4 regions of the Phyllobacterium sp. SL163 genome follow, and region 2 is predicted to be linked to each of the others. Evidence: riboswitches for the same ligand, from Rfam matches in the RefSeq annotation. Region 2 holds a riboswitch; each other region holds the start of a gene.
The links. Region 2 has a riboswitch for cobalamin ahead of bluB (5,6-dimethylbenzimidazole synthase). Riboswitches for the same ligand answer to the same signal wherever they lie in the genome.
Positions count from the first base shown of each region.

Region 1: another riboswitch for cobalamin. It lies ahead of cobU (bifunctional adenosylcobinamide kinase/adenosylcobinamide-phosphate guanylyltransferase); the one in region 2 lies ahead of bluB (5,6-dimethylbenzimidazole synthase).
Region 3: another riboswitch for cobalamin. It lies ahead of ACP7B1_RS07790 (CbtB domain-containing protein); the one in region 2 lies ahead of bluB (5,6-dimethylbenzimidazole synthase).
Region 4: another riboswitch for cobalamin. It lies ahead of ACP7B1_RS20020 (ABC transporter ATP-binding protein); the one in region 2 lies ahead of bluB (5,6-dimethylbenzimidazole synthase).

Region 1 is NZ_JAFCVE010000004.1:275,577-283,326, forward strand. It holds gene cobN (cobaltochelatase subunit CobN) at 1-1,592, opposite strand, end outside; gene cobW (cobalamin biosynthesis protein CobW) at 1,607-2,662, opposite strand; gene cobU (bifunctional adenosylcobinamide kinase/adenosylcobinamide-phosphate guanylyltransferase) at 2,667-3,191, opposite strand; cobalamin riboswitch at 3,355-3,588, opposite strand; gene ACP7B1_RS11145 (cobyric acid synthase) at 3,740-5,218, opposite strand; gene ACP7B1_RS11150 (isobutyryl-CoA dehydrogenase) at 5,338-6,504, shown strand; gene mmsB (3-hydroxyisobutyrate dehydrogenase) at 6,553-7,443, shown strand.
Region 2 is NZ_JAFCVE010000004.1:444,475-452,224, reverse strand. It holds gene ettA (energy-dependent translational throttle protein EttA) at 337-1,986, shown strand; gene ACP7B1_RS11940 (MOSC domain-containing protein) at 2,106-2,714, shown strand; cobalamin riboswitch at 2,741-2,916, shown strand; gene bluB (5,6-dimethylbenzimidazole synthase) at 2,984-3,736, shown strand; gene ACP7B1_RS11930 (DUF2293 domain-containing protein) at 3,669-3,986, opposite strand; gene ACP7B1_RS11925 (ArsR/SmtB family transcription factor) at 4,129-5,136, shown strand; gene metF (methylenetetrahydrofolate reductase [NAD(P)H]) at 5,136-6,059, shown strand; gene ACP7B1_RS11915 (DMT family transporter) at 6,567-7,466, opposite strand; gene ACP7B1_RS11910 (alanine racemase) at 7,646-7,750, shown strand, end outside.
Region 3 is NZ_JAFCVE010000003.1:207,522-215,271, forward strand. It holds gene ntrC (nitrogen regulation protein NR(I)) at 1-1,255, shown strand, start outside; gene ACP7B1_RS07765 (hypothetical protein) at 1,360-1,725, opposite strand; gene ACP7B1_RS07770 (lipid II-degrading bacteriocin) at 1,725-2,567, opposite strand; gene ACP7B1_RS07775 (DMT family protein) at 2,993-3,343, opposite strand; gene ACP7B1_RS07780 (hypothetical protein) at 3,509-4,159, opposite strand; gene ACP7B1_RS07785 (CbtA family protein) at 4,224-4,964, opposite strand; gene ACP7B1_RS07790 (CbtB domain-containing protein) at 4,977-5,186, opposite strand; cobalamin riboswitch at 5,219-5,369, opposite strand; gene ACP7B1_RS07795 (histidine phosphatase family protein) at 5,417-6,013, shown strand; gene copC (copper homeostasis periplasmic binding protein CopC) at 6,100-6,471, shown strand; gene copD (copper homeostasis membrane protein CopD) at 6,471-7,355, shown strand; gene ACP7B1_RS07810 (NAD(P)-dependent oxidoreductase) at 7,448-7,750, shown strand, end outside.
Region 4 is NZ_JAFCVE010000009.1:96,165-103,914, reverse strand. It holds gene cysN (sulfate adenylyltransferase subunit CysN) at 1-35, shown strand, start outside; gene cysQ (3'(2'),5'-bisphosphate nucleotidase CysQ) at 40-852, shown strand; gene ACP7B1_RS20030 (FecCD family ABC transporter permease) at 1,026-2,012, opposite strand; gene ACP7B1_RS20025 (ABC transporter substrate-binding protein) at 2,046-2,993, opposite strand; gene ACP7B1_RS20020 (ABC transporter ATP-binding protein) at 2,993-3,799, opposite strand; cobalamin riboswitch at 4,119-4,331, opposite strand; gene ACP7B1_RS20015 (transglutaminase family protein) at 4,487-7,750, shown strand, end outside.

The DNA of each region.
Region 1 (7,750 bases), 170 kb from region 2:
TAGCCATGCGGCGGCACCAGATCGGGCGAATGATAGGTGTCCTTCGGATCGATATTGTAGCCCCGTGCCGGCTGAATGCCGACCAGCACCGCACCGAACCGGCTGAGCGGCAGCGCAAAGCCGCGCGCCGCATCGAGGAAGAACGGATCGGCATCCGGCGCACCCCAGCGCGCCGTCACCTTCTCCTGAATCACCTGGGGAAGCGATTGAAAGAAGCTGTTGTATTGATTGAGCGAAATCGTCTCGCGGATGGCGCGCCCATCGCTGGCCGCATTGGTCGGCCCCGCCATCAGATGGTTGATCAGCGCTTCGCCATCGGCGGGCATATCGGCGATATCGTATCCGGCATCGCGCATGGATTTCAGCACCTGCCATGTACCGGCAGGTGTGTCGAGCCCGACGCCATTGCCAAGCCGTCCGTCCCGGTTGGGATAGTTGGCCATGACGAGCGCAACGCGGCGCTCATTCGGCTTGCTTGTCCGCAGGCGTGCCCAGTTCGCCGCGAGATCGGCGACGAAGGCGACACGGTCGGCCTGCGGTTCATGCATGACGATATTGGCCTGCACCGCCTCGTCGAAATGCTGCGCCGACTTGAATGAGACCGCACGCGACAGCACCCGGCCATCGACCTCGGGCAGGGCAACATTCATCGCCAGGTCCCGCGCGGAAAGCCCCTGATCGGACAGGCGCCACTGCTCGGCGCTGGAGCCGGAGAAGATGACCTGCAGCACCATCGCGCCATCATGTTCAAGCACGGTCGGCTTGCGCGCGGAACCGGGTGCAGAAACGGCAAACCCCGTGGCATTCAGCACCACGGCGGGCGGTGCTTCGGCAAAGATGCTCTCCAGCGTGGCGATGGAAACCGGATCCTTCAGGCTGGAGACAAACACCGGCAGCGGATTGAGCCCCTTGGCCCGCAACGCATCAAGCAAAGCGGCAACGGGCTGGGTCTGGCCGCTCTGCACCAGCGCCCGGTAGAAGCAGATGGCAACGACAGGCGCCCCTTCGATCCAGTCATGGCGCATCTGTTCCAGCGAAGGTGCTGAGTTGCCGGGCCACCACAACCCCGCCTTGAGCAGGGGCGCGGCCTCCTGCGGCTTCTCGCCGGAAGAAATCAGCGCCGCGCAATAATCGAGGAAACGCTGGGCATTCTGCGCCCCGCCCTCCAGCAGATAATGCCAGAGCGCATCGCGGTCAGGCCGGGCGACGGTTGAAAACCGGTCGAGCCCCGGATCGGGCTTGTCGTCTCCCGGCAACACCGCGAGCTGCACCTTGTGGTTGACCGCGCAGGCATGCAGCGCTTCGAGGCCATAGGGCCAGTAGCTCTCGCCGCCGATCACCCGCACAACGATCAGCCTGGCATGGCGCGCCGTCCGCTCAACATAGGCATCGACCGACATCGGGTGTGACAGGCTCATCATATTGGCGAGGCGCAGCGAAACCGCACCATCGCCCTGCCGCCGTGCGGCGGCAAGGCTCGCCAGTTCCGTATCGGCGGCGGACAGAAACAACACATCTCCCGGCGTCTGGCCGAGGTCGATGGCCTCGGTGCCTTCAGCGATGGTGCCTTTCTGGGCAAGCAGGAGATGCATTCAGTATCCTATCGTCAGGCAGCAGCAGCGGCGGTTAGCGCCGATGTGATGGCGTCATTGTCGATGTCGTGCAGTCCGATGACGACGAGACGGGTCTGCCGCTCTTCACCGGGGTTCCACGCACGGTCGAAGTAATGTTCGATGCGCGTGCCGACGGCCTGCACCACCAGCCGCATCGGCTTGCCGGGAACATCGGCAAAGCCTTTCAGGCGCAGGATATCGTGATCGGCAATCACGGCCTTCAGCTTCTCGACAAAGTTTTTGGGTTCGGCCACCGGACCAAGCCCGACAACAAAGCTTTCGAACTCGTCATGGTCGTGCTCTTCGCCCGCTTCATGGTCCATTTCATGGTGCGACTTGCGGTTGGCAATGTCCTCTTCGGTGCCGACGCCGAGACCGAGCAGCAGTTCATTGCTGAGCTTGCCGAAGCTGGCCGACACCATGTTGAGCGAACGCGACGAACGGCTCTGCACATCGCCGCGCACGCCGTCGAGCTGCTTGTCGCTGATCAGGTCGCTCTTGTTCAGGACGATCAGGTCGGCGGCACGGATCTGGTCCTCGAACAGTTCTTCAAGCGGGCTGTCATGGTCGAGCGATTCGTCCTGGATGCGCTGGGCATCCACCTTGTCGTGGTCATCGGCAAAGCGGCCTTCGGACACGGCGGAAGCGTCGATCACGGTAACGACACCGTCAACCGTCACCTGCGTCTTGATCTCCGGCCAGTTGAAGGCTGCAACCAGAGGCTGCGGCAGCGCGAGGCCCGAGGTCTCGATGACGATATGGTCCGGACGGTCCGGACGGTCGAGCAGCTTGGTCATGGTCGGGATGAAATCATCGGCAACGGTGCAGCAGATGCAGCCATTGTTCAATTCGATCACATCCTCGTCCCGGCAGGCTTCGATGCCGCAGCCCTTCAGCAGGCCGCCGTCGACACCGAGATCGCCAAACTCGTTGATGATGAGCGCAATGCGCTTGCCATTGGCATTTTCGAGCAGATTGCGGATCATCGTGGTTTTGCCCGAACCGAGAAAACCGGTGATGACCGTTGCTGGAATCTTCTGACCCTGCATATTCCTATCCCTTCATGGTGAGCGGCAGCCCGGCTGCCACGAAATAGACTGTCGCCGCGGCCTGCGCCACGGCCTGATGGAGACGTCCGGCATGGTCGCGAAAATCGCGCGCCATGCGGTTCTCCGGTACAATGCCGAGACCCACTTCGTTCGAAACCAGAACGATCGAGCCTTGAAGTTTCGGCAGCGCCTGCACGAGCTGCCGTGTCTCGGCGGTGATATCGCGCTCGGCCATCATCAGATTGGTCAGCCAGAGCGTCAGGCAATCGACGAGGATCGCTTTTCCCTCGGCTGCAACCCCCTGCAGGGTATCCACCAGATCGAGCGGCTCTTCGATGGTGTGCCAGGATGAACCGCGCTGCGCCTTGTGCAGGTCGATGCGGACAGACATTTCCTCGTCCCAGGACCTGCCGGTTGCGAGATAAACGGGCTCAAGGCCGGAAGCCATGATCAGGCCTTCGGCAAAGCTGGACTTGCCCGAGCGGGCACCGCCGAGAATGAAGGTCACGCCGTGATTCAGCTGGGGCATCGCCGTCACTGCAATCGCGATGATCCGTCAGGTACGATCAAGCGGAATGCGGGCGGGGAAACGAGCGCGTATACAATGCGAGCAGCCATAACAACCTCCGTGCTGGGCCTGAAGGGACACGACCCTTCGGTTCTTGGGCAGGATTACCCCCGAGCGCTTCCTGGGAAACGCTCTATGACTGGCAGGTCTCCTGGCTCGCGGGTCACAGGATGAATGCCGCCTTCCCGGTTTCCCAGTGGCTGCCGTCTGCATATGCGTCAGGCTTTGCATTGATCCTCGCCGCTCTACAGTCGCGGGGTCGGCTGCGGTGAGGTCGCCCTTGAGGGTACGACCGTCGCATTCCCTTTTGATCCCTTGGCCTTTGGCCAATATGGGAACCAATCATGGCTGGGACGTTATTCACCCCCCACGGGAAATGTCAATGGAATCCGCACGGTTTGCCCAGGGAGTAGTGGGTGGTTCGACAAGCTCACCATGAGGGAGGTTGAGGATTGCAGGGAGCCTGTTCTGCAATCTCCGCGATTAGCATTGCAGCCCACCCATCCCCCTCATGGTGAGCTTGTCGAACCACGCAACGCGGCACATGCAAGCAGCGCATCCACATCCAGCACTGTTTCAAGCTCGGCGGCGATACTATCCAGCGCGGCGTCCACCCCGGCCTTGTAGTCGAATGCTTCAGCGGCAATGCCCATCGTGCCCAGCAGCGCGGCGCGAAACCGGTCCGCCCCGAAAAGCCCGTGCAGATAGGTGCCGAAAACCTTGCCGTCCGCCGATATGGCACCGTCGTCGACGCCGTTGATGCGCACGGCCGGGCGCGAACAGTCCGGGCCGGTCGTCCGGCCCAGATGAATCTCGTAGCCATCGAGCGGCAGGTTAAACGGCAGCGATTGCGCCGCCACATTGCGCACGGTCTTTTCCGGCTCCATCACCGTATCGATATCGAGATGCCCGAGCCCTGCCGTCTCCGTCACGCTGCCCTCGATGCCGTCGGGATCGCGCACGGTTCTGCCCAGCATCTGGAAACCGCCGCAGATGCCGATGATATGGCCGCCGCGCCGCCGGTGCAGGTCGAGATCCCTGTCCCAGCCATTCTCGCGGAAGCGCAGGAGGTCGCCGATGGTGGATTTGGACCCCGGAATGATGACCAGTCCCGCATCGGCAGGCAGCCGCTCGCCGCTGCGCACCATCACCACATCCACCTGCGGTTCGGCCATCAGCGGGTCGAGATCGTCGAAATTGGCGATGCGGTCGAGCACCGGCACGGCGATCTTCAGCGCCCGGCCCTCGCCCTTCACCAGACGCTCCAGCACGACGGAATCCTCGGCTGGCAGCCGCGCCGCATCCTTCAGCCACGGCACCACGCCGAATGACGGCCAGCCGGTGAACTGCGTTATGGCTTTCAGTCCGTCATCGAACAGCGAGACGTCGCCGCGAAACTTGTTGATGATATAGCCGGCGATCATCTCCCGGTCTTCCCGCTGCAGGATCGCATGGGTGCCGACGAGCGAGGCGATCACCCCGCCGCGATCGATATCGCCGACCAGAACGACAGGCACGTTGGCGCGGATGGCAAAGCCCATATTGGCGATATCGCCCGCCCGCAGGTTGATTTCAGCGGGAGACCCCGCCCCCTCGACGATGACCAGATCGGCACCTTCACGGACGATGTCCCACGACGCCATGACCGCATCGAGCAGCTGCGCCTTGAATGTCTGGTAATCACGGCCTTTGGCCTGGCCCCAGACTTTGCCCTGCACGATGATCTGGCTGCCGGTCTCCGACTGCGGTTTCAAGAGCACCGGGTTCATATGTACCGAGGATGGCACGCCGCAGGCGACGGCCTGCAGCCACTGCGCCCGCCCGATCTCGCCGCCATCGTCGCTCACCGCCGCATTGTTCGACATGTTCTGCGGTTTGAACGGCCGGACCTTCAATCCGCGGTTGCGCGCAAGCCGGCAAAGTCCGGCCACCAGGACGGATTTACCAACATCTGACCCTGTTCCCTGCAACATGATTGCGTGCGTCATGGGCTTTGAGTAGCGGATATGTCTTTCTCTTCCTAGCCCCCGGCAAAACCTATCTGAATCGTTGCGCGGCCCCGCGCTTGCGATAGAGTGGAAATCAAGAGGAATACAGGGAGGTTATCATGGATGCGGTCGTTGATACGGCGTCCGGCCAGTTCGAACTCAACGAGGATCAGCTGGCGATTCAGGACATGGCGCGCGCCTTCGCGGCGGACCGCGTGGCACCGAACGCGCTGGCCTGGGACCGGGACAAGCATTTTCCCGCCGATGTGATTCGCGAGACCGGCCCGCTCGGCATGGGCGGCATCTACACCAAGGAAGAATTCGGCGGTTCGGGACTGAAACGCCTTGATGCGGTGCTGATCTTCGAAGCCCTGTCTGCCGCCTGCCCGGCCTTCTCCGCCTTCATCTCGATTCACAACATGGCGACATGGATGATCGATCTCTACGGCAATGACGAGCAGCGCCAGCGCTTCGTGCCGCAGCTGACCTCGATGGAATGGCTGGCGAGCTATTGCCTGACCGAGCCCAATTCCGGCTCGGATGCCGCCGCCCTCAAGACCCGCGCGGTGCGGGACGGCGACCACTATGTCCTCAACGGCGCCAAGCAGTTTATTTCAGGTGCCGGCGATACCGACCTTTACGTCACCATGGTGCGCACCGGTGAGGATGGCCCCAAGGGCATTTCGACCCTGATCATCCCGAAGGATGCGCCTGGCCTGTCCTTCGGTGCCAATGAACACAAGATGGGCTGGAATGCCCAATCAACCCGGCAGGTGATTTTCGACAATTGCCGCGTTCCCGTGGAAAACCGCCTCGGGGCGGAAGGTGATGGCTTCAAGATCGCCATGGGCGGGCTCGATGGCGGACGCCTCAACATTGCCGCCTGCTCGCTCGGCGGTGCCCAGTCCGCACTCGACAAGGCGGTCGGCTATGCGTCCGAGCGCAAGGCGTTCGGTAAGGCGATCAACCAGTTCCAGGCGCTGCAGTTCAAGCTGGCAGACATGGAAACCGAACTCTCGGCGGCACGCGTCCTGCTTTATACAGCCGCGTCAAAACTCGACCGCAAGGCGCATGATGCATCGAAATGGTCGGCCATGGCCAAGCGCTTCGTCACCGATACCGGCTTCAATGTTGCCAATGATGCGTTGCAGATTCATGGCGGCTACGGCTACCTGCACGATTACGGCGTGGAGAAGCTGGTGCGGGACCTGCGCGTCCACCAGATTCTGGAAGGCACCAATGAAATCATGCGGGTAATCATTTCCCGCTCGATGATGGGCCGCTGAACCACACCGCATCCGACACACAAGAACACTATCAGGGAGAATGCTGCGATGACGACAGTCGCTTTTATCGGTCTTGGCCATATGGGCAACCCCATGGCCGCCAATCTGGTCAAGGCAGGCCATAAGGTGCTGGGTTTTGATCTCCTGCCGGACAATCTCGCAACCGCCAAAGCCAATGGTGTGAGCATCGCGGCAAGCGCGCTTGCTGCCGTTGCCGACGCCGATGTCGTCATCACCATGCTGCCCGCGGGCAAGCACGTCCTGTCCGTCTATGCGGAGATCGCCGGAAAGGCCAAACCGGGCGCGCTGCTCATCGATTCCTCGACCATCGATGTCGATTCCGCCCGCAAGGCGCATGAGACCGCCAAAGCCCATGGCCTGCTCTCGGTCGACGCCCCGGTCTCCGGCGGCATCGGCGGTGCGGCAGCGGGCACCCTGACCTTCATGGTGGGCGGTGCGGCTGATGCATTCACTGTTGCCGAGCCGATCCTGAAACCCATGGCAGGCCGCATCGTCCATTGCGGCGAGCCCGGTGCCGGTCAGGCCGCCAAGATCTGCAACAACATGATCCTTGGCATTTCCATGATCGGGGTCAGCGAAGCCTTCACCCTGGCAGAAAAACTCGGCCTGTCGCATCAGGCGCTGTTCGACGTCGCCTCAACCTCGTCAGGCCAGTGCTGGTCGCTGACCACCTATTGCCCGGTCCCCGGCCCCGTGCCGACATCCCCGGCCAATAACAGCTACAAGCCGGGCTTTGCCGCCGCCCTGATGCTGAAGGATCTGAAGCTGTCACAGGAAGCCGCCAAAAGTGTCGGTGCCGCGACACCGCTCGGCCAGCACGCGGAAGAAATCTATGCGGCCTTCGGCGCCGCCGGGAACGAAGGTTCGGACTTCTCCGGCATCATCAATTATCTGCGCGAGGCCACGCGCGAAGGCTGACCGCGCCGGGAAAAGCCGGGAAATTTTCAAAATTTAGATTTGCTTAAGCTCTCGCTAACCTCGCGGTAACGATGTCCGGTTAAAACTTTGCATGGAGCGGACAAGACCCTGCTCCATGCTCCGGATCAGGTACTGCGTACCGGGGCTGTAATTTCTGCCAGCGTATTGTACGGCAGAAAGCCATGCGTCACTTGGCAAAAAACCGCACTGTTCCTTACGGACAGGGCGGTTTTTGACTTGGGTCTTCATCAGACAACAGCACAAAGAAAAACCGCCGCCCTGACAGGACAGCGGTTTCCGGAATAGT
Region 2 (7,750 bases):
GACAGAACGCTGATTTGCGGCGTCGGGGGATGATTGTCCGGACCGGGATATCCAGGCGCTTGCCAGTTACATGGCCGTTCCGGGGGGAAGAGGACGCTCCCCAAATGCGGCACCAGAGGGGAAACCGGGTGACGGAAATATCCGCACCCGGTTTCGCTCATTCTGAAGGACGGTTTGCATTTCCGTTGTGTGTGGTTCGACAGGAATGCAAATACCCCGTAAAACGCCCGGCAATCCCGAAATAAATGCCGCGTGCATTGCCACCCGCGCCCCTTTCGCCTACATACGGCGCAAATTCATGTCCCAAAAATCCCGAACATCGGAGTGACGCGCGTTATGGCACGCCAATTCATTTACCATATGGCCGGCCTGAACAAGGCATACGGAACCAAGAAGGTTCTCGAAAACATCCATCTTTCCTTCTACCCCGACGCCAAGATCGGTATCCTCGGACCGAACGGTGCGGGTAAGTCGACGATCCTCAAGATCATGGCCGGCATGGACAAGGAATATACCGGCGAAGCCTGGCTGGCTGACGGTGCCACGGTCGGTTACCTCGCGCAGGAACCCTATCTCGATCCCACCAAGGACGTGATGGGCAACGTCATGGATGGCGTCGCGGACAAGAAGGCCGTTCTCGACCGCTACAACGAACTGATGATGAACTATTCCGACGAAACCGCCGATGAAGGCGCCAAGTTGCAGGATATCATCGACGCCAAGAACCTCTGGGATCTGGAATCCCAGGTGGAAATGGCCATGGAAGCGCTGCGCTGCCCGCCCGGTGATTCCGGCGTGGAAAAGCTGTCCGGTGGTGAGCGCCGCCGTGTGGCACTGTGCCGCCTGCTCCTCTCGCAGCCCGATCTTCTGCTCCTCGACGAGCCGACCAACCACCTTGACGCCGAAACCACCGCCTGGCTGGAAAAGCACCTGCGCGAATATGCCGGCTCCGTCCTGCTGATCACGCATGATCGCTACTTCCTCGACAATGTGACCGGCTGGATTCTCGAACTCGACCGCGGCCGCGGCATCCCCTACGAAGGCAATTACTCCGCCTATCTCGGTGCGAAGGCCAAGCGCATGCAGCAGGAAGGCCGCGAGGACGACTCGCGCCAGAAGGCTCTGGAGCGCGAGCGCGAGTGGATTTCCGCCAGCCCCAAGGCACGTCAGGCCAAGTCGAAAGCCCGCATCAAGGCCTATGACGCGCTGGTCGATGCCGCCAATGAACAGCGTCCCGGCGATGCGCAGATCATCATTCCGGCGGGCGAACGCCTCGGTCAGGTGGTTATCGAAGCAGAGAACCTTACCAAATCCTTCGGTGACCGCGTTCTCATCGAAAATCTGACCTTCAAGCTGCCGCCCGGCGGTATTGTCGGCATCATCGGTCCGAACGGTGCGGGTAAGACCACGCTGTTCAAGATGATCACCGGACAGGAAAAGCCGGATTCCGGCTCGATCCGCGTCGGTGAAACGGTTCATCTCGGTTACGTCGACCAGAGCCGCGATCACCTCGCGGCGGAGAAGAATGTCTGGGAAGAAATTTCCGGCGGCAATGAAATCATCAAGATCGGCAAGAACGAGATGAATTCGCGCGCCTATGTCTCGGCGTTCAACTTCAAGGGCGGTGACCAGCAGCAGAAGGTCGGCAATCTCTCCGGCGGTCAGCGTAACCGCGTGCATCTTGCCAAGATGCTGCAATCCGGCGGCAATGTCCTACTGCTCGACGAACCGACCAACGATCTTGACACCGAAACGCTTGCGGCTCTGGAAGACGCGCTGGAAAAATACGCCGGCTGCGCCGTTATCATCAGCCACGATCGCATGTTCCTCGACCGGCTGGCGACGCATATCCTGGCCTTCGAAGGCGACAGCCACGTCGAATGGTTCGAAGGCAACTTCCAGGACTATGAGAACGACAAGATCCGTCGTCTCGGACCGGACAGCGTCAATCCGAAGCGTCCGAGCTACAAGCCTCTGACACGCTGATGCGACCGGGAGGGCGGCAACGCCCTCCCATCACCAATTTTGACGTTTCCATCAGTGATATTGGCTGGTTTTAACAAGCAATTTTCCTAAGATGCGGCTGATTTCACCGGAGTGCCGTCATGACAGACCTTTTCGCAACCAGAACGGACATCCTTCCGGCCCGCAAGATTGTCGGACGGGTGAGCGGCCTGTTCCAGGCGCCGAAAGACAGTTTTGTCACCGCTGCCACGGACACGCTCGATCTCACCTTTGAAGGCATCCGCGGCGATTATCACGCGGGCCTGACGCGCCGGTCCGGCGGGCGCGAACCCTGGTACCCGCGCGGTACCGAAATGCGCAATGAGCGGCATATTTCCATTCTGGCGGTAGACGAACTCGAAGCCATTGCTAAGGCCATGGGTCTGGCGCACATCAAGCCCGAATGGATCGGCGCCAACATGGTTGTCGATGGCATTCCCTCGCTTTCCATGCTGCCGCCGCGCACATTGCTGTTCTTCGAAGGCGGCGTGACGCTGAAGGTCGACGGACAGAACGCGCCGTGCAAGGTCGCCGGACGCTCCATCGCCGAGCGGGCGCAGACCGCCGATCACACCGCGACGGCGCTTGACTTCGTCAAGGCGTCGAAGCGGCTGCGCGGCATCGTCGTCTGGGTTGAAGTGCCGGGAATCATCCGTTCCGGCGAAAAAATCGATGCGCGTCTGCCGGAGCAATGGATTTATCCCGGCTGATGCTTGCGTCCTTCGCCGATCTGTGGCGAATGGAATGCAGGTCCGGTGCCTGCATGCAGGAGAATCGGGAAGCCGGTGCAAATCCGGCACGTGCCCAACGCTGTATAGGGGATGGGCCGCGCAGATTGCCACGGGGAAACCCGGAAGGCGCGCGGTTCAGGTGAACCTCAGTCAGAAGACCGGCCGGACCGGATAGCCGAAACCGCATGGACAGCGGGGAGGTGTCTGGGGTCAGGGCAACCTGGTCCTCGCATTGTTGGGAGCAAACGATGCATGATTCTGCCTGTGGTCCCGTGGCCGCTGCCGATTTTTCCGCGGACGAGCGCGCCGCCGTCTACAAAGCCATCCATACCCGCCGCGATGTGCGCGACCAGTTCCTGCCAAGGCCCGTCGACGACGAGGTGCTGCTGCGGCTGCTCGATGCCGCCCATCACGCGCCGTCGGTGGGGTTCATGCAGCCGTGGAATTTCATTCTCATCCGCGATGCGGCGCGCAAGGCCGAGGTGCACCGGGCCTTTACCCGCGCCAATGCCGAAGCAAAGGCCATGTTCACCGACGAGCGGCAGGCGCTCTATGCATCGCTGAAGCTTGAGGGCATCGTGAAGGCGCCGGTCAATCTGTGCATCACCTGCGACCGGACACGCGGCGGCGATGTCGTTCTGGGGCGCACCCATAACCGGCAGATGGACGTCTACAGCACCGTCTGTGCCGTGCAGAACCTGTGGCTGGCGGCGCGGGCGGAAGGCATCGGCGTCGGCTGGGTCAGCATCTACCACGACCGGGACATGCGCCGCATTCTGGCCATCCCCGATCATGTCGAGATCATCGCCTATCTCTGCATCGGCTATGTCGACCAGCTCTACGATCAGCCGGAGCTGCAAAAGCGCGGCTGGCGCGAACGGCTGCCGCTGGACCAGCTCATCTATGAAGATCAGTGGAATGCCGGCGCCGAAGTCAGCTCGGGTCGTCCTCGTCCGGATCCAGCAGCCGCGTCGCCCGCCATTCCGTCAATTTCCGGTTGATGGCTTCGAGCACGAAGAACCGGGCCGACTCCTTGTCGTAGCCCTCGTCGCGTAGCGCATCGTAATCCGTGTGCTGATGGCGGACGTGGGCGACCGTGGCCAGCCACACCGCAATGGGTGGCGGCAGGCTTTTCATGTGCGGTGCTGTGGCGGCGGCGCGTATGGGCTCGGAATCCGAATAGGGCACGGCCGGCAAAAGCAGCGTCAGCGCCTTGCCGATAGCCCTTTGGCGGTTGGTTCCTGAACTCATTGCACTCTCTTCCCGCCGATTCGCTGATCGATATACCAGCCTATTTCAGACGCGACGAAATTTGCCGTCAACGGAAAAACAAAACTTGCCAAATCTGTATTTCTCACATAAACATATCTTTATATCTTTTGAGGATACCTTGATGGACAAACGTGATCTCAATCTTGACCTGATGGTCGATACGCTGAAGGCAGCGGCGGAACCCAGCCGCCTGCGCATTCTGGCGCTGTTGTCCCGGGGGGATCTGACGGTTTCCGATCTGACCTCCATCCTCGGGCAGTCGCAGCCGCGCGTCTCCCGCCATCTCAAGCTGCTGTTCGAAGCCAATCTGATCAACCGTTATCAGGAGGGCTCCTGGGCCTATTTCCGCCTCGCTGAATCCCTGGTGGTTGGCGATATCGCCCGGATCCTGCTCGATCGTCTTGATGTGTCCGATCCGTTGCTGGAGCGTGATATCGAGCGGCTCGGCTCGGTGAAGCTGCAGCGCCGCGAGCGGGCCGCTGCCTATTTCAGTGCCAATGCCACCAGCTGGGACGCTATCCGTTCGCTGCATGTGCCGGATGGCGCGGTGGAAGCCGCGCTGACGAAGATCATCGGGCGCACGCCGTTCCAAGCGATGCTTGACGTGGGCACCGGCACCGGCCGTCTTCTCGAACTGTTTGCCCCGCTTTACGTACGCGGCGTCGGCATCGATATCAATCGCGACATGCTGACCATTGCCCGCTCCAATCTCGACCGGTCCGGCATCACCAATGCGCAGGTCCGCCAGGGCGATGTCTATTCGCTGCCGGTTGACCGGGAGTCCTTCGATCTGGTGACCGTTCATCAGGTGCTGCACTTCCTCGACAATCCTGCCGAGGCCATCCGCGAGGCCGCACGCGCCTTGCGTGCGGGCGGGCGCATGCTGATCGTCGATTTCGCCCCGCACGATCTTGAATTCCTGCGGGACAGCCATGCGCATATACGGCTTGGCTTCAACGACAACCAGATGCGTGACTGGCTGACCGAGGCCGGGCTGGCGCTGGAAAACAGCATCGAACTCGAACCAAAAGACAAAGACAAACTGACCGTCAAACTGTGGTTGGCACGCGACCCACGCCTGCTGATCGCTGATCCCGCTTTAACCTCCCGCGTAACGGAGAGTGTCTGATGAGCTTTTTCCGCCAATCCCGCCGTGCCGACCTTGGAACCAATATCAAGGTTTCCTTTGAATTCTTCCCGCCGAAGACCGAGGTGATGGAAGAGCGCCTGTGGGAAACCGTGACGCGCCTTGCGCCGCTCAATCCCGAATTCGTGTCGGTAACCTACGGCGCCGGCGGTTCCACCCGCGAGCGCACGGCCCGCACGATCAAGCGCATCCTGACCGAAACGGACGTGAACGCCGCCGCGCACCTGACCTGCGTCGATGCGACGAAGGAAGAGGTTGATACCGTGGTGCGCGAATTTGCGGCCATGGGTGTGAAGCGCTTCGTTGCCCTGCGCGGCGATCCGGCCGGTGGCGTCGGTGCCCATTACAAGCCGACACCCGGCGGTTATGAAAACGGCGCGGATCTCGTCGCCGGGCTGAAGGCCTTTGCCGATTTCGACATTTCCGTTTCCGCCTATCCGGAAAAGCATCCGGAAAGCCCGGATTTCGCCACCGATATCGACATGCTCAAGCGCAAGGTCGACAATGGCGCGACGCGGGCGATCACGCAGTTCTTCTTCGAGAACGATCTTTACGAGCGTTATGTCGAAAAGGTCCGCCGCGCCGGTATCTATATTCCGATCCTGCCGGGCATCCTGCCGATCCATAATTTCACGCAGGTCACCAATTTCTGCTCGAAGGCCGGGACTCACATCCCCGCATGGCTGGCCGAGCGGTTCGAGGGGCTGGAAAACGATCCGCAGACCCATGCGCTGGTTTCATCGGCTGTGGCTGCCGAGCAGGTTCTCGATCTGGTCGAGCGCGGCATTCAGGATTTCCATTTCTACACGATGAACCGGGCCGACCTTGCCTTCGCCATCTGCCATCTCATCGGCATCCGCCCTGCCAGCGCGCCGCTGGAACCGGCATTGGCCGGCGCCGCCTGATATCGGGCAATAGCATTAAATTGGAAATGGCCCGGTTGCTGCAACCGGGCCATCCAAATTTGTCTGTCACCTTCTTAACGGTCAGAGACCATCTCCACGGCGCTCTTTTTTTCAATCAGGGTATGAGTCCTACGACCATTGCACCGATAAATGCGAACGCTGCACAGATCATGAGGACGTTCATCGAACGCGTAAGTCCCATAGTTTGTCTCCTGCAGTTAACCGTCTTAGCATAGCGGAAAATTGCCACAGAAAAAGCGGAAATGTTACCGCGGTGTGACATGATCTGTAGAAATTTTTTGCTCTGCAATGGTAAGTTTCTGAAATGAAACACATTTACAGGAATGAAAAATCGTCAATTCACGATAAAATGACCGGGAATTTGGTTTATTTTTGCATTGCACCAAAAACGCGACGCGCGTGTTTTCTCACCGATTTATGACACAGTTGCGCCGCAATCCAGACCGGGAAATACCAAGCCGTACCCGTTAGGATTTGTTGAAAACTCTATCTTTTTCGCGGTTTTTGCAACGCTGCGAGCAGCCTGCCGTCAATGGTCAGAAGGCCAAGGGCGATCAGCGCCATGCCGGCAAAATCCTTCAAACCCAGTTCCTCCCCGAGAAAAACTGTTCCAAGCAGGATCGCGCTGACGGGAACTACCAGCGTGACCAGCGAGGCATTGGTGGCGCCGCCGGCGCGGACGATGGAGAAGAACAGGATGTAGGCGAAGGCGGTGGAGAGCAGGCCGAGGCTGAACACGGCCGCCCAGACGCCCTGATCGGGTGCGGCAAAATCCGGCATGCCGCTGGAGAGAAGCACGACAGGGATCATGATCAGCGTCGAGGCCGTCATCTGGCCGGTTGCCGTCACCGTTGGCGGAATACCCTTGAACCGTTTGGCGAGAATGCTGGCGAAGGCATAGGAGAGGGTGGCGGTGAGCACGGCGATTTCCGCCCACAACGGTCCGCCCAACCCGGAGAGCACGCCGGGCCCGATCATCACCACCGTGCCGAAGACGCCGAGAAGGATACCGGCGATCTTGTTGGCGCTGATCTTTTCATCGACGGTAAGGAATGTGGCGATGATCACCGTCCAGATCGGCGTCGTGGCGTTGAGGATCGATTCCAGCCCGGCACCGAGCGCCGTCTGGCCGATGAACAGCAGCGAAAAGGGAATGACGTTGTTCAGGAGCCCCAGTCCGGCAAAGCCGAGGGCGTGCCGGCGATAATCCCAGAACCGGATGCCGCGGGCGAGGAGATAGATGTGCAGGGCAACGGCGGCGATGGCGACGCGAAACAGGACGAGCGTCAGCGGCGGAATCACGTGCACCGCGATTTTGGCGAAGAAGAACGAACCGCCCCATATGGCCCCCAGCAGCAGCAGTTGCAGCCAGACAAAACCGGTCATGGCAAGCGGATTGGCTGATGTTGTCTGGTTTACGGCCACGGATAATCCCCCGATTCGGATCTGCACCGGATATTTCTAGGCGCGCGCCGGTAAATTGCCACCCGTTTCTTGCAATGAGAAAGCGACTTTCGTCCGTCATCTGCTCTTGCTAAGAGTTATGCATGGAGCAGAAGATCAAGATGCAACGATTCGCCACGGCCCGCGATGCAGCACTTACCCTGCGGCCCGATCAACCCGTCTATTGCTTTCGGCCGGATGTGCTGGTCGAAGACGCGCACCAGTTC
Region 3 (7,750 bases), on a different contig from region 2:
ATCGCGCCCCGATCTGCCTGTTATCGTTATGAGCGCGCAGAATACCTTCATGACGGCAATCCGCGCTTCCGAGGCCGGGGCCTATGAATATCTGCCAAAGCCATTCGATCTGACCGAGCTTGTCAGCATTGTCGGCCGTGCCCTGGCGGAGCCGAAGAAGAAGCCGGAAAAATGGGCCAATGACGAACAGCCGGATACCATGCCGCTGGTGGGCCGCTCGCCCGCCATGCAGGATATCTACCGGGTTCTTGCCCGCATGATGCAAACCGACCTGACCGTGATGATTTCAGGTGAATCCGGCACGGGCAAGGAGTTGGTGGCGCGGGCACTGCATGAATATGGCCGTCGCCGCAAGGGGCCGTTCGTCGCCATCAACATGGCTGCCATTCCGCGCGACCTGATCGAATCCGAACTGTTCGGCCATGAACGGGGTGCTTTCACTGGTGCGCAGAACCGGTCGAGCGGCCGCTTCGAACAGGCGGATGGCGGCACGCTGTTCCTCGATGAAATCGGCGATATGCCGATGGAAGCACAGACACGCCTGCTGCGCGTACTCCAGCAGGGCGAATACATGACCGTGGGCGGGCGCACGCCGATCAAGACCGATGTGCGCATCGTGGCCGCGACAAACAAAGACCTGCGGACGCTGATCAATCAGGGCATGTTCCGCGAAGATCTCTATTACCGCCTGAATGTCGTGCCGCTGCGTCTGCCGCCGTTGCGCGAGCGCGGCGAGGATATTCCCGACCTTGTCCGGCATTTCTTCAAGATGGCGGCAAAGGACGGCCTGCCGGAAAAACGCATCACCGCCGATGGTCTCGACCTGATGCGCCGCTATCCCTGGGCCGGCAATGTGCGCGAACTGGAAAACCTGGTGCGCCGTCTCGCCGCGCTTTATCCGCAGGAAGAAATCAATGCGGATGTGATTGAGGCGGAACTCAAGGCTGACCTGCGGCCGGCGGAGCCATCCTCGGCGTCGATGTCCAACGAGGACATCACCATTGCCCAGGCGGTGGAGCTGAACATGCAGCGCTACTTCCTGTCCTATGGCGATGATCTGCCGCCGGTCGGGCTTTACCAGCGCGTGCTGGAGGAAGTGGAATACCCGCTCATCCTGTCATGCCTGACCGCCACCCATGGCAACCAGATCAAGGCAGCCGAACTGCTCGGCCTCAACCGCAACACTTTGCGCAAGAAAATCCGCGAACTGGGTGTCAACATCTACAAGAACACCAAGAACGATCTGGGCCGTTGATTCATCAGTTCGCTGATTGAACGGCGGATTTAAATGTTGGTTTTCCCAGAGCTTGCTATTTTGTACAAACGGGATCGTACGCTCGTACGATCCCGTTTCTGCATTTAATCAGCCTTGAATGTCTGATCAACTGAAAGCTCTACTCTTTCATCGCAGGCCATTGTGGCGAAGTATCGTCCTATACGTTTGCCATCGCTTTTAACGTAAACCGTGACTTCCCAGCCGCGGATGCCAGAATTGTATCCAAAATCCTCATCCAGTTCGAGATCATCGTACTGAAAGCCATTTTTTGCAATTTTAGTGATGTAAGAAAGTATGCCGTACTTAACTGTTGCGGTTTGCATCTCCGGGCATTGCGTTGTTCTGTCCCTGAGTAATGGGATGCCATAGACGACAAATACGGCAAACAAGAACACCACCGCCACGATGGTCCCGGTCACGCCCAGGACCCATTTCAATAGTTTTCGCATTAGTGCCCCTCCCAGGAGATGGGAATGGAACCTGCCATTGATATGTCATAGTTCGTGCCCGGCAGGAGATTTACTGTTCTTGTGAACAGTTCCTGCATCATTCCACGGTGATCGCTTGGATTGAAATCATAATGATCATCATAGGCGCGAACCTCACCTTGGAAGTTCCATGTTCCGTCTTGATGACGAGTCATGTCCCCTTCTAGCTTCAACGAGATGTTCCCTAGGTACGCCGCTGCAATTGCATTATCTTCTGCTGTGTTATGATTAAATTTCTCAACTACAATGTGTTTCGTTCCGATAAAGTTTGAGTCATTGGTGTACTGACTTAACTGGTTGATTTCTCTTATTTTCACCTGATCCGGCCGAAGGTTGAGACCGATCTGATTTAAGGGGACGCTCAATGCTTCTCCATGGCCTTGAAGATAATGCGCCATGGCCTTGAATGGTGACGCTATTCCTCCGGATAATGTGGTGTCATTTCTGTCATAGGTCTTGGCGCTCTCTGGTTCGGAGTCCGTTCCGTTCAGAAGATCCAAAGGCGTGTTCTGTTTGCCGAGGACATTATCGAGAAATGAGAGACCATTTAGCCAGGTGATGAAATCGCCGGGCGCATCTAGGAGCGCGTTCAGGCCGCTTACAATCCATTTCAGTCCGGGCAGACTGTTGAGAGAATTCCAGAATGCGTTTTGCGTATATTCCTGATATTGATCCCACAATCGATCCATTTCCGTATACGGATTATATAACCTACTCCCCGCCCAACCGGTGAATGAATTGCCGGGATTACTGTCTTCCCAGGATTTAATAATGATTGGTTTCAAGATTATCGTTTCAGGCATGCTCAAATCTCCTTAGTAAAAATAAAAAAGCATCAAAATGAAAATCCGCTTCGCCAAGCCATGCGGGGATAAACGAAAAAGGGACGTCATTACGTTTGAAACAGGCCGGGAGAATGGGATCCTGCGTATTAAATATTCTAAATATCACACATTGTTAATAAATATGATTATTACAGTCAAGAAATAAATGAGGCGCGTTGTTGATGACTTCCTTCATGGCAAAGAATGCTGGGCGGGGTGATCGGCGAGCTTCCGTGAATCCGGTTGAAATTGGTCCTATCCATGCTTTGAAGTTACAGAAAATAGCCGAAACCGGATGCCGCACCGCAGATAGCAAGTAGTCTTTCCCCGCTGTCGGTCCTATAATTATCTGACTAACTATACTTCCCGTCTGCACCATCGAGCACGTGCACGGCCGTTTGATCCTAAAGCGGACCCTTGAACACGAAGAATGCGCCGCCGCAGATCATCGCGAAGCCGACGAGGTGGTTGATGGTGATTTTCTCACCAAGATACATCACCGAAAAACCGGCAAAGACCAGAAGCGTGATCACTTCCTGGATGGTCTTCAGCTGGGCGGCCGAATAGATCTCGTGACCATAGCGGTTCGCCGGTACCGCAAGGCAGTATTCGGCAAAGGCGATCATCCAGCTGATGAGGATGACCAGAAAGAGCGGCCGGTCCGCGAATTTAAGATGGCCGTACCAGGCAAATGTCATGAAAACATTTGAGCCGAGCAACAGGAGGATGGGCCGGATATAATCAAAGGAGGGCATGAAGTGTCCTTGGCTCTAAGCGTCTTGGGGCAGGGAATGCAGTAACGTTCAAACGGTCAAAACGATCCGGTCAGCAGGCTTACGTCAAGTCGCGCGCAGCGGAAAGGGCGATCCGGGGTTTGGCGACAAGACATGCGCGGTGTGGCCTAAAGGCCATAGCCTTGATCAGGTGTTGACAGGCTGTCGTGGCGGGCGTGTCAGATGGATGACGGCAAAAACCGCTGAAACAAGCAGTATCGCGAATCCCAGGAAGGAAAACAGGCTGGTCAGGTGTCCAGGCACATCGCTCCAGCGCGGCCTGATGATATCAGCCGTGTTGTAGGGATCGCCGCTATACTGGCACATAACGAAAGAGCCGCCATTGCGCACAAGTGTGGCATCGAGATCGGAGACAAGGGCACTGACGGCGTCCCGGTGTTCAGGCATGTCACGCATATACACAAGCACAGCCTTCGTCGCAGCAAGATAGGCGTGTGAACAGGCATTGAACGGGCTTTGCTCGTCGGTGACACTGCCGGGGACCATGCCCCAGAGACAATAGCTGTATTGGATATTGGTGTAGTTCAGCAGCCGCCGGAATTTCTCATCGGTGCGGGTCATGCGGGCCGCCAGATCGAGGATCGGCTTGCGGTAGTCAGCGATTACCGCCATTTCACCATGCGACAGGCTTGGAATGGAAATGCCCGACGTATCGGTACCGGCGCTGCTGCGGTGCGCCCATCCGCTTTCGGTTTGCAGCATGAACAGGCATGCGACCAGAGCCAGGAACCAGCCTGCCGGGCATCCCATAGGGATATCGAAGCGTTGCGGTCTCATGACAGTCCCATCGGCAGCGGAAGCCTGAACGCCCGCAGGACGTTCAGGCATAGCGCGACTGCGCTCAGCGTGCCGCATGCAGGCGATAGCGCGGACGCTGTCCGGCCAGAACCCGTTCAGCCAAAGCGCCGAAGAGCAGACCAAGCGTGGTCCAGACGATCACATGGATCCCCAGCGATGCGACGCGGAAGTTCCAGAGAACGGTCGGCGAGAACTGTTCGGGAACTTCGTTGATGGCGGGAAGCGAGTATTGCACCAGCGCAATGAACACGACATAGGCGGCACCGGCCATCAATATCGCGTTCCATGCGCCGTGCTGGGCATAAAGGCGCTTTGCCAGACCCACAGCCGCCGCAAGGGCACCGAGCGAAACCACCAGCATGACGAAGAACAGTTCCGTTCTGGCCCCGATGGTATCCGGGCTGCCAACCGCAGGCGGATTCATCGGGTACTTGATGCAGGGAACGAGAACAATTGCCACAAAACCCGCGAGCGCCAGCAGGGCCGCCGTACTGCGCGGGCTGAGGGAACTGACCCGGCCATGCACAAAGGCAAAGACCAGAGAGAACAATCCGCCAAGCGCGGCACTGTAGACGACAATGCCGGTAAACAGGCCGATGCCGGCCTGTGTCGCCCGCGTGACAAGCTCCGGTTCAGCCGCTGTGCCGGCCGCCTGGCTCATCTTTTCCTCGAAGGCAATGGCGTGATCAACCTGCGGTTCGCCGAACACCCGGGCAAACCCGAACGCCAATAGCCCGGCGATGACCCCTACGATCATGCCGCGGATCAAAAGATCTCTTGTCATTGTTTTGTTTCCTCAGTGGCAGGGAAATCCGAGGAGATGGCGGCCGTCATGAACGAATTCGTGCACATACATGCCCGAGAAGAGCGACATCGCACCTTCTTCCGCACCAATGAAATAGATTGCGAGCAGCATAATCAGCCCGCCGAAAATGGCCCACGGCAAGACTTCGCCAAGAGGAATGGGCGTGACGCCTGCTGACGGCGTAAGAGCGATATCGGACATGAATTTTCTCCCAGAATGACGCGTTCACTAACGGAATAAATGATGTTGCGGCCAGGGTCTGGCTTTCAATCAGTGAAAAAGGACTGATTAATTACAGTGGCGCGACCGCTCCGGAATTTCACCGGCTTCCAAACTCGCAACAGCACGGTTATATCTGTGCGCGCCGCAGACTGTCAATGAACGGTCTGCGGGCTGTTTCCGGTTTTTTCCTGAGGGTTTTGAGGGATATTTTGGCCAGAGCCACGCGGTTGACCCTTGTTTGCCATGGCGCCACACCGGCGGTCCGCACAGGTGCTTTCCCCGCCGACGAAGCGCTTGAACCCGGGGAAGCCCAAAACCTGCAGGCTATTGCCGGGCATTTGCGCCGTGCGCACCGTGTTTTGACCAGTCCGGCGCTGCGCGCCCGGCAAACCGCCGATGCCCTGGGTTTGGAATCCGTTGTCGATGCGGCGTTGGCGGATATCGATTACGGGAAATGGGCGGGGAGGACGCTCGCCGCTGTCCACCAAGCCCACCCCGACGATGTGACGGACTGGATGAACAATCCCGCCTCGGCCCCGCATGGCGGCGAATCGATCCATGATTTTCTCGTCAGGATTGCAGATTGGATGAGCGCGCATATGCATGATGGCGGTCACACAATCGTGGTGACGCACGCTTCCGTCATTCGCGCCGCTGTTCTGAGCGTCTTGCAGGCACCGGATTCCGCATTTTGGCGCATCGATGTCGAGCCGCGCAGCTGTACCGAAATGAGCAGCGACGGCCGCCGGTGGATGCTTCGCGCTGCCGCCTGCGTGCCGCCGCGCCCAACAGGGATTCTGCCATGATCCCGGCAAAAATCAGGCTTAGCTTTCGCCGCGCGGTCACACCCTTTCTCCGGATCCGTCAAATCCGCCCGCTCACAGGAGTTCTCATGTCACGGCTCATTCGTATTTTTGCTGTCGCAACCGTCCTCAATGCCGGCCTGTTGGGGCAGGTATTGGCGCACGCCCATCTTGAATCGGCAGTTCCGGCCGAAAACGCCATCGTGAAGGTCTCGCCCGTCGAGATCGATCTGACGTTTTCCGAGGGTTTGAACCTGAAATTTTCAGGCGCAACGATCACCGGTCCGGGCAAGGCGACCGTATCGACGGGACAGGCCAAACTGTCGATCAACGACCACAAGACACTGGTCATTCCGCTGTCGGCACCCCTCGCGTCGGGGGAATATACCGTGAACTGGACCGCACTTTCCACCGACGGTCACAAGACCAAGGGCAGCTATACATTCACCGTCAAACCCTGATGGGGTTGGAGACCACGCTTGTTCTGTGCAGGTTCGTGCACAATGCATCCACGATGTTCCTGTGGGGCGCGTTTGCCTATCTCGCACTGCTTGTGCCCAAACCTCTGGCGCTGGAGATCGGTGAGCGCCTGCGTCCTGCGAGCGTCATCGCGGTCTTTCTGGCTATCGGAACGATCTTTGCTGCGCTGCCGCTGCAGGCTGGAATGATCGGGCAGGGCTGGAGCGATGCCGTCGATCTCGGAACCATCCGGGACGTGCTGTTTGAGACAAGCGTTGGCCGCGGCTGGGCGATACAGGTCGCCGCCGCCCTGCTTTTGTTGCCCGCATTGGCTCTGTCGCCACGCCGCGCGCACATCGCTCTTGCCATGGCTTCGGGACTGCTTCTGGCAAGCCTGGCATTTTCCGGCCATGCCACAATGCGGGAGAGCTGGATTGGCGCGGCCCACCGTTTCAACGATATGGTGCATGTGCTCTCGGGCGGCGCGTGGATCGGAGCGCTGATACCGGTTATGCTGATCCTTGGCCGGTTGCGCCAGGCGGAATGGCGTGTGGCTGCGCAAACGGCGCTGATGCGGTTTTCGTCGGTCGGTCATGCGGCCGTCGCACTGGTGATTGCATCCGGCGTGGTCAATACCACGCTCGTCCTTCGACGTCTGCCGGCTGATTGGACATCCCCCTATCAGGCCTTGCTGGCGCTGAAGATCACTCTGGTTGTGGTGCTGACCGGACTGGCCCTGATCAACCGGTATGTTTTCGTTCCGCGGATGCGCACCAGCGAGGCAGGTTCCATGCGCGCCATACGGCTCGGAACCCTGACGGAGATCGCACTGGGCATTGTCGTGCTCGGGCTGGTTGCCTGGTTTGGCATGCTCGAACCTGTCTAGGTCGAAAAACGTGAGGGCCATGTCACGTTCGATTGGGCTGTCTCGTCTTGGTGGCGCAAGAGCAATTGCAGGCAATGACAGGAGACAGACACGTGATCAGGAATATCTTTCTCGCAGGCGCCAGCGGCGCCGTTGGCAGGCGGCTCGCACCGCTGTTGGTGGAGGCCGGATATGTGGTGACCGGCACCACGCGAAGCGCCGAGAAGGCCGCTTCCTTGCGCCAGATCGGGGTTGAGCCGGCCATTGTCGATGTCTTCGATGCCGAAAAACTCAAATCCGTTGTGGCTGAGGCCGCGCCCGATGTGATCATACATCAGCTCACGGATTTGCCGCATGGCGTCAGTCCAGCGGCGATGAAGGATTTCATCAGCCGTAATGCCCGCATCCGCAGCGAG
Region 4 (7,750 bases), on a different contig from region 2:
TCTTCAATTACGATCAAAGCTCGTGGTCGATTTAAGGGCATGACCATCACCCTCCCGCCCCTCGATCATGCCGCCCTGCTTGCCGCCCTGGAAACAGCGGCCATTGCCGCCGGGCAGGAAATCCTGCGCATTTACGCTGATGGTTGTGATTTCGCGCTGAAGGATGACCAGTCGCCGGTCACGGAAGCCGATCACGCCGCCGAAGCCATCATCCTGGCGGCTCTGCGCAGGGCGACGCCTGACATACCCGTCGTGGCGGAAGAGGAAATCTCCGGCGGCCACGTGCCCGGCGATCTCGGCGCGCGCTTCTATCTGGTGGATCCGCTCGACGGAACACGGGAATTTGTCAGCCGCAACGGTGATTTCACCGTCAACATCGCGCTGATCGAAAACGCAGCGCCCGTTCTCGGCGTTGTCTATGCCCCCGTCCGCGGTGTGCTGTTCACGGGCGGCACTGCCGGCGCGCAGGAAGTTGCTATCGGCGAGGGCGGTGCGGTCACCGCGCGCAAAGCCATCGGCTGCCGCACCAGTCCGGACGACCTCATTGCCGTTGCCAGCCGCTCGCACCGCACGCCGGAAACCGATGCCTATCTGGAAAAATTCCGTATTGCCGACTGTGTGTCCGTCGGATCGTCACTGAAATTCGGCCTGCTTGCACGCGGCGAGGCGGATATCTATCCGCGTTTCGGCCGGACCATGGAATGGGATACGGCGGCGGGCGATGCGGTCCTGCGCGCTGCCGGAGGCATAACCCTGACGCTGGATGGCAATCCGCTCACCTATGGCCGCCGCAATCAGGCCGACGACGCCGATTTCGCCAATCCGGATTTCGTGGCCTGGGGAAAGCTATAGTCTGATCGCAATGACATTTGCGTGGTGCGTGGTTCGACAAGCTCACCATGAGGGATGTGGATTGGTGCAAGATCAATCGCGAAGGTTGCAGAGTGTAATTCCCTGCGATCCACGCCCTCCCTCATGGTGAGCTTGTCGAACCACGCACCGCGCTGTTGCCATCCGATCGCCGGTTACCCTGGTCGCTTCCTCAACAGGATCGTCACCACAAAAAACGCGCCGATGGAACTGGTAACGATACCGATGGGTAATTCCTGCGGCGCCAGCAACAGACGGGCCGCGAGGTCGCTGAGCAGGATCAGCAGGGCGCCGAGCACGGCGCAGGTGACGATCAGTCCCGCATGCAGCTGCCCGGAAAAACGCCGGGCAATGTGCGGGATCATCAGGCCGACAAAGCCGATGACACCAGCCACCGAGACAAAGATCGCGGTGGAGAAGGCGCAGACGATGAACACCGTGTTGCGCAGGCGCGTCACCCTTATGCCAAGGCTTTCCGCCGTGTTTTCGCCAGCCAGCAGGGCATCGAGATTGCGGTGGTTGTAGAGGGCGTAGACCAGGATGGCGGCAAGCCCGGTGAGGGCGAGCGGCAGGTTCTCCCAGCGGGCAAGGCCAAGGCCGCCGAGCGTCCAGAACATCACCGAATGCGCGGCGCGCTGGTCGCCGGCAAACACCATATAGTTGGTGAGCGCAGCAAACAGGAACGAGACGGCAAGGCCCGCCAGGATCAGCCGCTCCGGCCCCTGTCCCTGCACGCGCCGCACCAGCATCAGCACGACGATGGCCGCCAGCATGCCGCCGCTGAAGGCGGCAATCGGCAGCGTCCAGATGCCGAAGCGGTCGCCGATGACCGTAATCACCGAGACTGCTCCCGCCGCCGCACCATTGGAAAGGCCGAACAGGAACGGATCGGCGAGATCGTTGCGGGTAACGGTCTGCAGCAGCGCGCCGATAATGCCGAGCCCCGCGCCGACGCAGATCGCAAGGATGACCCGCGGCAGGCGCAGATCGACGATGATCTTGCCGACCGGGCCATTGACGACGGTATCGGAGAGACCGGCGGCATGGGCGAGGGCGCGCAGGACATCGCCGAGCGGAATGACCGTTGCCCCATAGGCAATCGACACGAGGGCGAGGGCCAGAATGGCCATCACCCCAGTCATCAGTGTCAGATGCTGACGGAAAGGCAGATGCACTCAGAATGCTTCCGGATGCATGGCCTTGGCCATCTTGGCGATGGCCTCGATATTGGCCGGTCCGGGCGTCAGTTCCGCATAGCGCAGGGCGACGAAGCGGTTGTTTTTGACCGCATCGGTTTCCTTCATTGCCGGATGGGATTTGAGGAAGTCGAGCAGCTTCTGGTAACCCGCATCATCCTGATAATCGAGGAGGACGAGGAATTCCGGATTGCGCGTCGCCACGGTTTCCCACGAAGTAGTGCCCCAGCTGGTGTCGAGATCGGTCATGATGTTGGTGCCGCCGGCTTCGCTGATCATCGCTGTCGGAATGGCAAACTTGCCTGCCGTAAACGGCTTGTCCTCGCCGGAATCATAGAGGAAGACGCGGGTGCCGCTCTTGTCACCGATCTTGGTCTTGATCGCGGCAAGTTCTGTCTTCCAGCCGCTGACGAGTTTATTTGCCTCATCTTCCTTGCCGAAGATTTTGCCGAGCTTTTCCATGTCGCCATAGAGCAGGTCCATGGTGGCGGCGGGCCGGGACTTGTCGAGATGAACGCAGCTTTCGGTCAGTTCAAGCGTCTTGATGCCATGCGGCGCAAGCGTGTCGGGGGTGACTTCACCGCCCGGCTTCATGCCGTAATTCCAGCCGGCGAAGAAGAAATCCGGTTCCGCCGCAATGAGATTTTCAAGGGTCGGATATTTCGGCGCAAGCTCGGGAATGGCGCCCAGCTGCTTCTTGAAGGCGTCGTCGAGCTTGTACCAGCCGGTAATGCCCGAAACCCCGACCATCGAGGATTGCAGGTGCAGGGCGAAGGCCATTTCGCTCATGTTGATGTCCTGGATGACCGCGCGCTTTGGCGCGGCCTCGAAGGTGACGGGCTTGCCGCAACTGTCGACCGTCACGGGAAACGCCCATGCGGGGGCGGACAGCGCCGATAAGGCGAGGGCGAGCAGCATTCTTTTCATCAAATTCTCCGTAGCTGAGCAGTTTGTTTTGTGGTTGGTCCGGGTGCTTCGAACACCATGAGGTCGCGATCCTGCGAGGGATGGCGCAGGCGCAGCACATCGAGATCGAAGACATCGCTGACGATGCGCGGCGTCAGCGTTTCGTCGGGCGTGCCGGCGGCGACGAGCTGGGCGGCATGCATGACGGCGACGTGGGTGGCAAACGGCGCCACCAGCGGCAGGTCGTGCAGGACCGCGATGGTTGTCACATCGAGACCGGCGACCAGCGCCAGCAATTCGCTGCGCGCTTTCGGGTCGAGGTGATTGGTGGGTTCGTCGAGAAACAGAATATCCGGCTGCTGGGCGATGGCGCGCGCCAGCTGCACGCGCTGCCTTTCGCCGCCGGAGAGCGAGCCGATGGGACGGCGCGAAAACGCGGCGATCCCGGCGCGGAGCAGGGCTTCCGTCACGATATCCCGGTCTTTCGCCTTGGTTAGGGTGCCCGTGTGCGGGATGCGGCCAAGGGATACATAATCGTCCACCAGCAATTGCGGGTCCGGCATGTCGGTCTGGCCGACGAAGGCAAATCTCCTGGCCCGTTCCTTCGGCGGCAGCCGGTCTATTGCCGTACCGTCGAGATGGACGTTGCCGGAGGAGGGGCGCAGCAGCCCGGCCAGCATGCGCAAAAGCGTGGATTTCCCGGCGCCATTCGGCCCGATGATGGCAAGACGCGCGCCGCGCACGATGTCGAGCGATACCTCATCCACCAGCGTCTGGCCGGCTGTGCGGAACGTCACCTCGTCGGCACGCAGGGCGACATGGCTCATGGGCGGATATCCGTGACTGCAGGCAAGGCACATGGTGTCAAATCCCAACCGGTAAACGTCGTCGCGTCATCGCGGACGCGTCGTTCTCGTATAGTAACGTTATAACATTAGTCAATGCCCGATATGTCATAGCTGCCCCGGCCGCGGCTGGCCGCCGGCGGTCTTGCACGGGGTGCAGAGGATAATCAGGTGGTCGGGTCTTGGCGTGGTCATGCCGGTGCCTTGCCTTGTGGACAAAGGTTAGGGGAACGCGGCCAATGCACCATCGCGACAATGCGGGAGAGGACATCGCATCGCTCCCGGCACACCCCGTCCGGTTCGAATTGTAGATGAGATGGCAGGTCTCCTGGCTCGCGGGTCTCAGCTTCGCCTTGCCTTCCCGACCTTCCGGTCAGTGGCACGTCAGGCATCGCTCACCGCTTACAGTTGCGGGGGCAGCCACGGTCTCGGTCCCTTTTGGGTACGCCTCACCGTGTTCCCTTTTCATCTCCCGCGTTGTCGTGCGGAAGAAACCATCGGCGCGGATGCTATGCGTCCAGCCGCGCAGTTGCAAGCACGTTTATGCGGCAATTTTTGCGGCTGCCAAAATTTTTGGCAAATGAAATATTTCAATTGGCCGGTAACTCGTTAGAGTGCGGGGAGCATTTGTGGAACCGCGGTTTTTTTGAATCAGACTTTTGAGGCGATATGGCAATTCACGCAGCAGTCTATCATCTGACGCATTACCGGTATGACCGGCCCATCATGCTCGGGCCGCAGATCATCCGGCTCCAGCCGGCACCCCATTCCCGGACAAAAGTTCTCAGCCATTCCCTGAAAGTCAGTCCGGCCAATCATTTCGTCAACCTGCAGCAGGATCCTTACGGCAATTTCCTCGCCCGCTTCGTCTTTCCCGAACCGGTGACGGAGCTGAAGATCGAGGTCGATCTCGTCGCTGATATGACCGTCTACAATCCATTTGATTTCTTCGTTGAACCGGTCGCCGAGACCTGGCCGTTCAGCTATCCCGAAGAGATCAGCGACGACCTGTCGATCTATATGAAGCCGGAATCGGCAGGACCGCTGGTTTCGGCTTTCCTTGCAACCATCGATCGCAGCCCGACGAACACGGTGAATTTCGTCGTCGATCTCAACGCACGTATCCAGCGCGAGATCGGCTATGTTATCCGCATGGAAACCGGGGTTCAGGAGCCGGACGCCACCTTGAACCTGCGCTCGGGATCGTGCCGGGATTCAAGCTGGCTGCTGGTGCAGGTCCTGCGCAATCTCGGTTTTGCTGCACGGTTCGTCTCCGGCTATCTCATCCAGCTGAAGCCTGATCTTGTCGCCATCGATGGTCCCGCCGGAACGGACAAGGATTTCACCGATCTGCATGCCTGGTGCGAAGTCTATCTGCCGGGGGCGGGCTGGATCGGTCTCGACCCCACCTCCGGGCTTCTGACCGGCGAAAGCCACGTACCGCTTGCCGCCACCCCGCACTATCGCAACGCTGCACCGATTTCCGGCATGGCGGAATTCGCCAATGTGGAATTCGGTTTCGATATGCGGGTGACGCGTGTGTCCGAGCACCCGCGCATCACCAAGCCGTTTTCCGACGAATCCTGGAATGCGCTCGATGCGCTCGGCGAAAAGGTCGACGCGATCCTGAACGAACGGGATGTGCGCCTGACCATGGGCGGCGAGCCCACATTCGTGTCCATCGATGATTTCGAATCGGGCGAATGGAACACCGATGCGGTCGGGCCGACCAAGCGCGAAAAGGCCGACAAACTGATCCGGCGATTGCGTGAGCGTTTTGCGCCGGGCGGTTTTCTGCATTACGGGCAGGGCAAGTGGTATCCGGGCGAAAGCCTGCCGCGCTGGACGTTCTCGCTTTACTGGCGCAAGGACGGCAAGCCGATCTGGGTCAACCCCGATCTGATCGCGCCCGAGAACGGCAAGGCTGACGTCAAGCCGGAAGATGCCGGGAAGCTGCTCGTCGCGTTGGCGCAGGAGCTCGGTGTTGAAGAAGAGATGGTGGCGCCCGCCTATGAAGATCCGGCGGAATGGATCATCAAGGAGGGCAATCTTCCCGACAATGTCGATCCGTCCAACTCCAGGCTGAAAGACCCGGAAGAGCGCAGCCGCATCGCCCGGGTTTTCGAGCGGGGCCTGACCGAGCCGAGCGGTTTTGTCCTGCCGGTGCAGCGCTGGAACAGCCAGGCCTCCGGCCCGCGCTGGCGCAGCGAAAAATGGAAGACGCGGCGCGGCAAGCTGTTCCTGGTGCCGGGCGATTCGCCCGTCGGATACCGCCTTCCGCTCGGCGCCCTGCCGCATGTTCCGGCCTCGGACTATCCCTATATCGTGCCGGTCGATCCGTCGGTGGATCGCGGGGCGCTTCCCGACCCAGCACCGCAGGCGCGTGAGAACATCCTGGCGGTTGCCTCTTTCACCGCGGACGAAGGCAACCAGCAGGAGCGGGTCGAGCAGGAACTGGGGGAAATCGGCGGGGCCGTGCGCACCGCCATATCGGTCGAGCCGCGGGACGGGCGCCTCAGCGTGTTCATGCCGCCGGTGGAGGCGCTCGAGGACTATCTGGAACTGGTTGCGGCGGCGGAAGCTGCGGCGCACAAGCTCGGCCTGCCGGTTCACATCGAAGGTTACAGCCCGCCGCAGGATCACCGCATCAACGTCATCCGCGTTGCGCCCGATCCCGGCGTGATCGAGGTGAATATCCATCCGGCGACTAACTGGCGCGACTGCGTGGCAACCACAACGGCAATCTACGAGGAGGCCCGCCAGACGCGGCTCGGTGCCGACAAATTCATGATCGATGGCCGCCATACCGGTACCGGCGGCGGCAACCATGTGGTGGTCGGCGGCGAAACACCGGCCAACAGCCCGTTCCTGCGCCGTCCTGATCTGCTCAAAAGCCTTGTCCTGCACTGGCAGCGCCATCCGTCGCTGTCCTACCTGTTCTCCGGCCTGTTCATCGGGCCGACCAGCCAGGCACCGCGCATCGACGAGGCGCGGCATGACAGTCTCTACGAGCTGGAGATTGCCCTCTCGCAGGTGCCCCGACCGGGCGAGGGCACACCGCCTTTGCCCTGGCTGGTCGACCGGCTGTTCCGCAATCTGCTGGTGGATGTTACCGGCAATACGCATCGTTCGGAAATCTGCATCGACAAGCTGTTCTCACCCGATGGTCCGACCGGCAGGCTCGGTCTGGTCGAGTTCCGCGGTTTCGAGATGCCGCCCAATGCGCGCATGAGCCTTGCCCAGCAATTGCTGATCCGCGCGCTGATCGCCCGGTTCTGGAACAATCCGATTCAGGGCAGTTTCGTCCGCTGGGGCACGGCACTGCATGACCGTTTCATGCTGTCGGCCTATGTCTGGCAGGATTTCCTCGATGTTCTCGCCGATTTGCGCGAGAACGGCTTTGATTTCCGGCCGGAATGGTTCGAGGCTCAGCTGGAATTCCGCTTCCCCTTCTGTGGGGAAATCGAAAATGAGGGCGTCAAGCTGGAAATCCGGCAGGCACTGGAGCCATGGCATGTGATGGGTGAGCAGGGTGCCATCGGCGGCACGGTGCGTTTCGTCGATTCCTCGGTGGAACGGCTGCAGGTCAAGGTCGACGGCTTCAATCCGGCCCGCTACAGCGTGGCCTGCAACGGGCGCGAGGTGCCGCTGAAGATGACGGACAGCCAGGGCACGGCGGTTGCCGGTGTGCGCTACAAGGCGTGGCAGCCGCGCTCCGGCCTGCATCCGATGATCCCGGTCAACACGCCGCTGGTTTTCGACATTTACGACCAGTGGTCGCAGCGGGCGATCGGCGGTTGCGTCTATCATGTCGCACACCCCGGCGGGCGCAGCTATGATACGTTCCCGGTCAATTCGAACGAGGCCGAGGCGCGCCGGCTGGCGCGTTTCGAGCCGCGCGGCCATACGGCCGGCGGATATGAATTGCGCAGG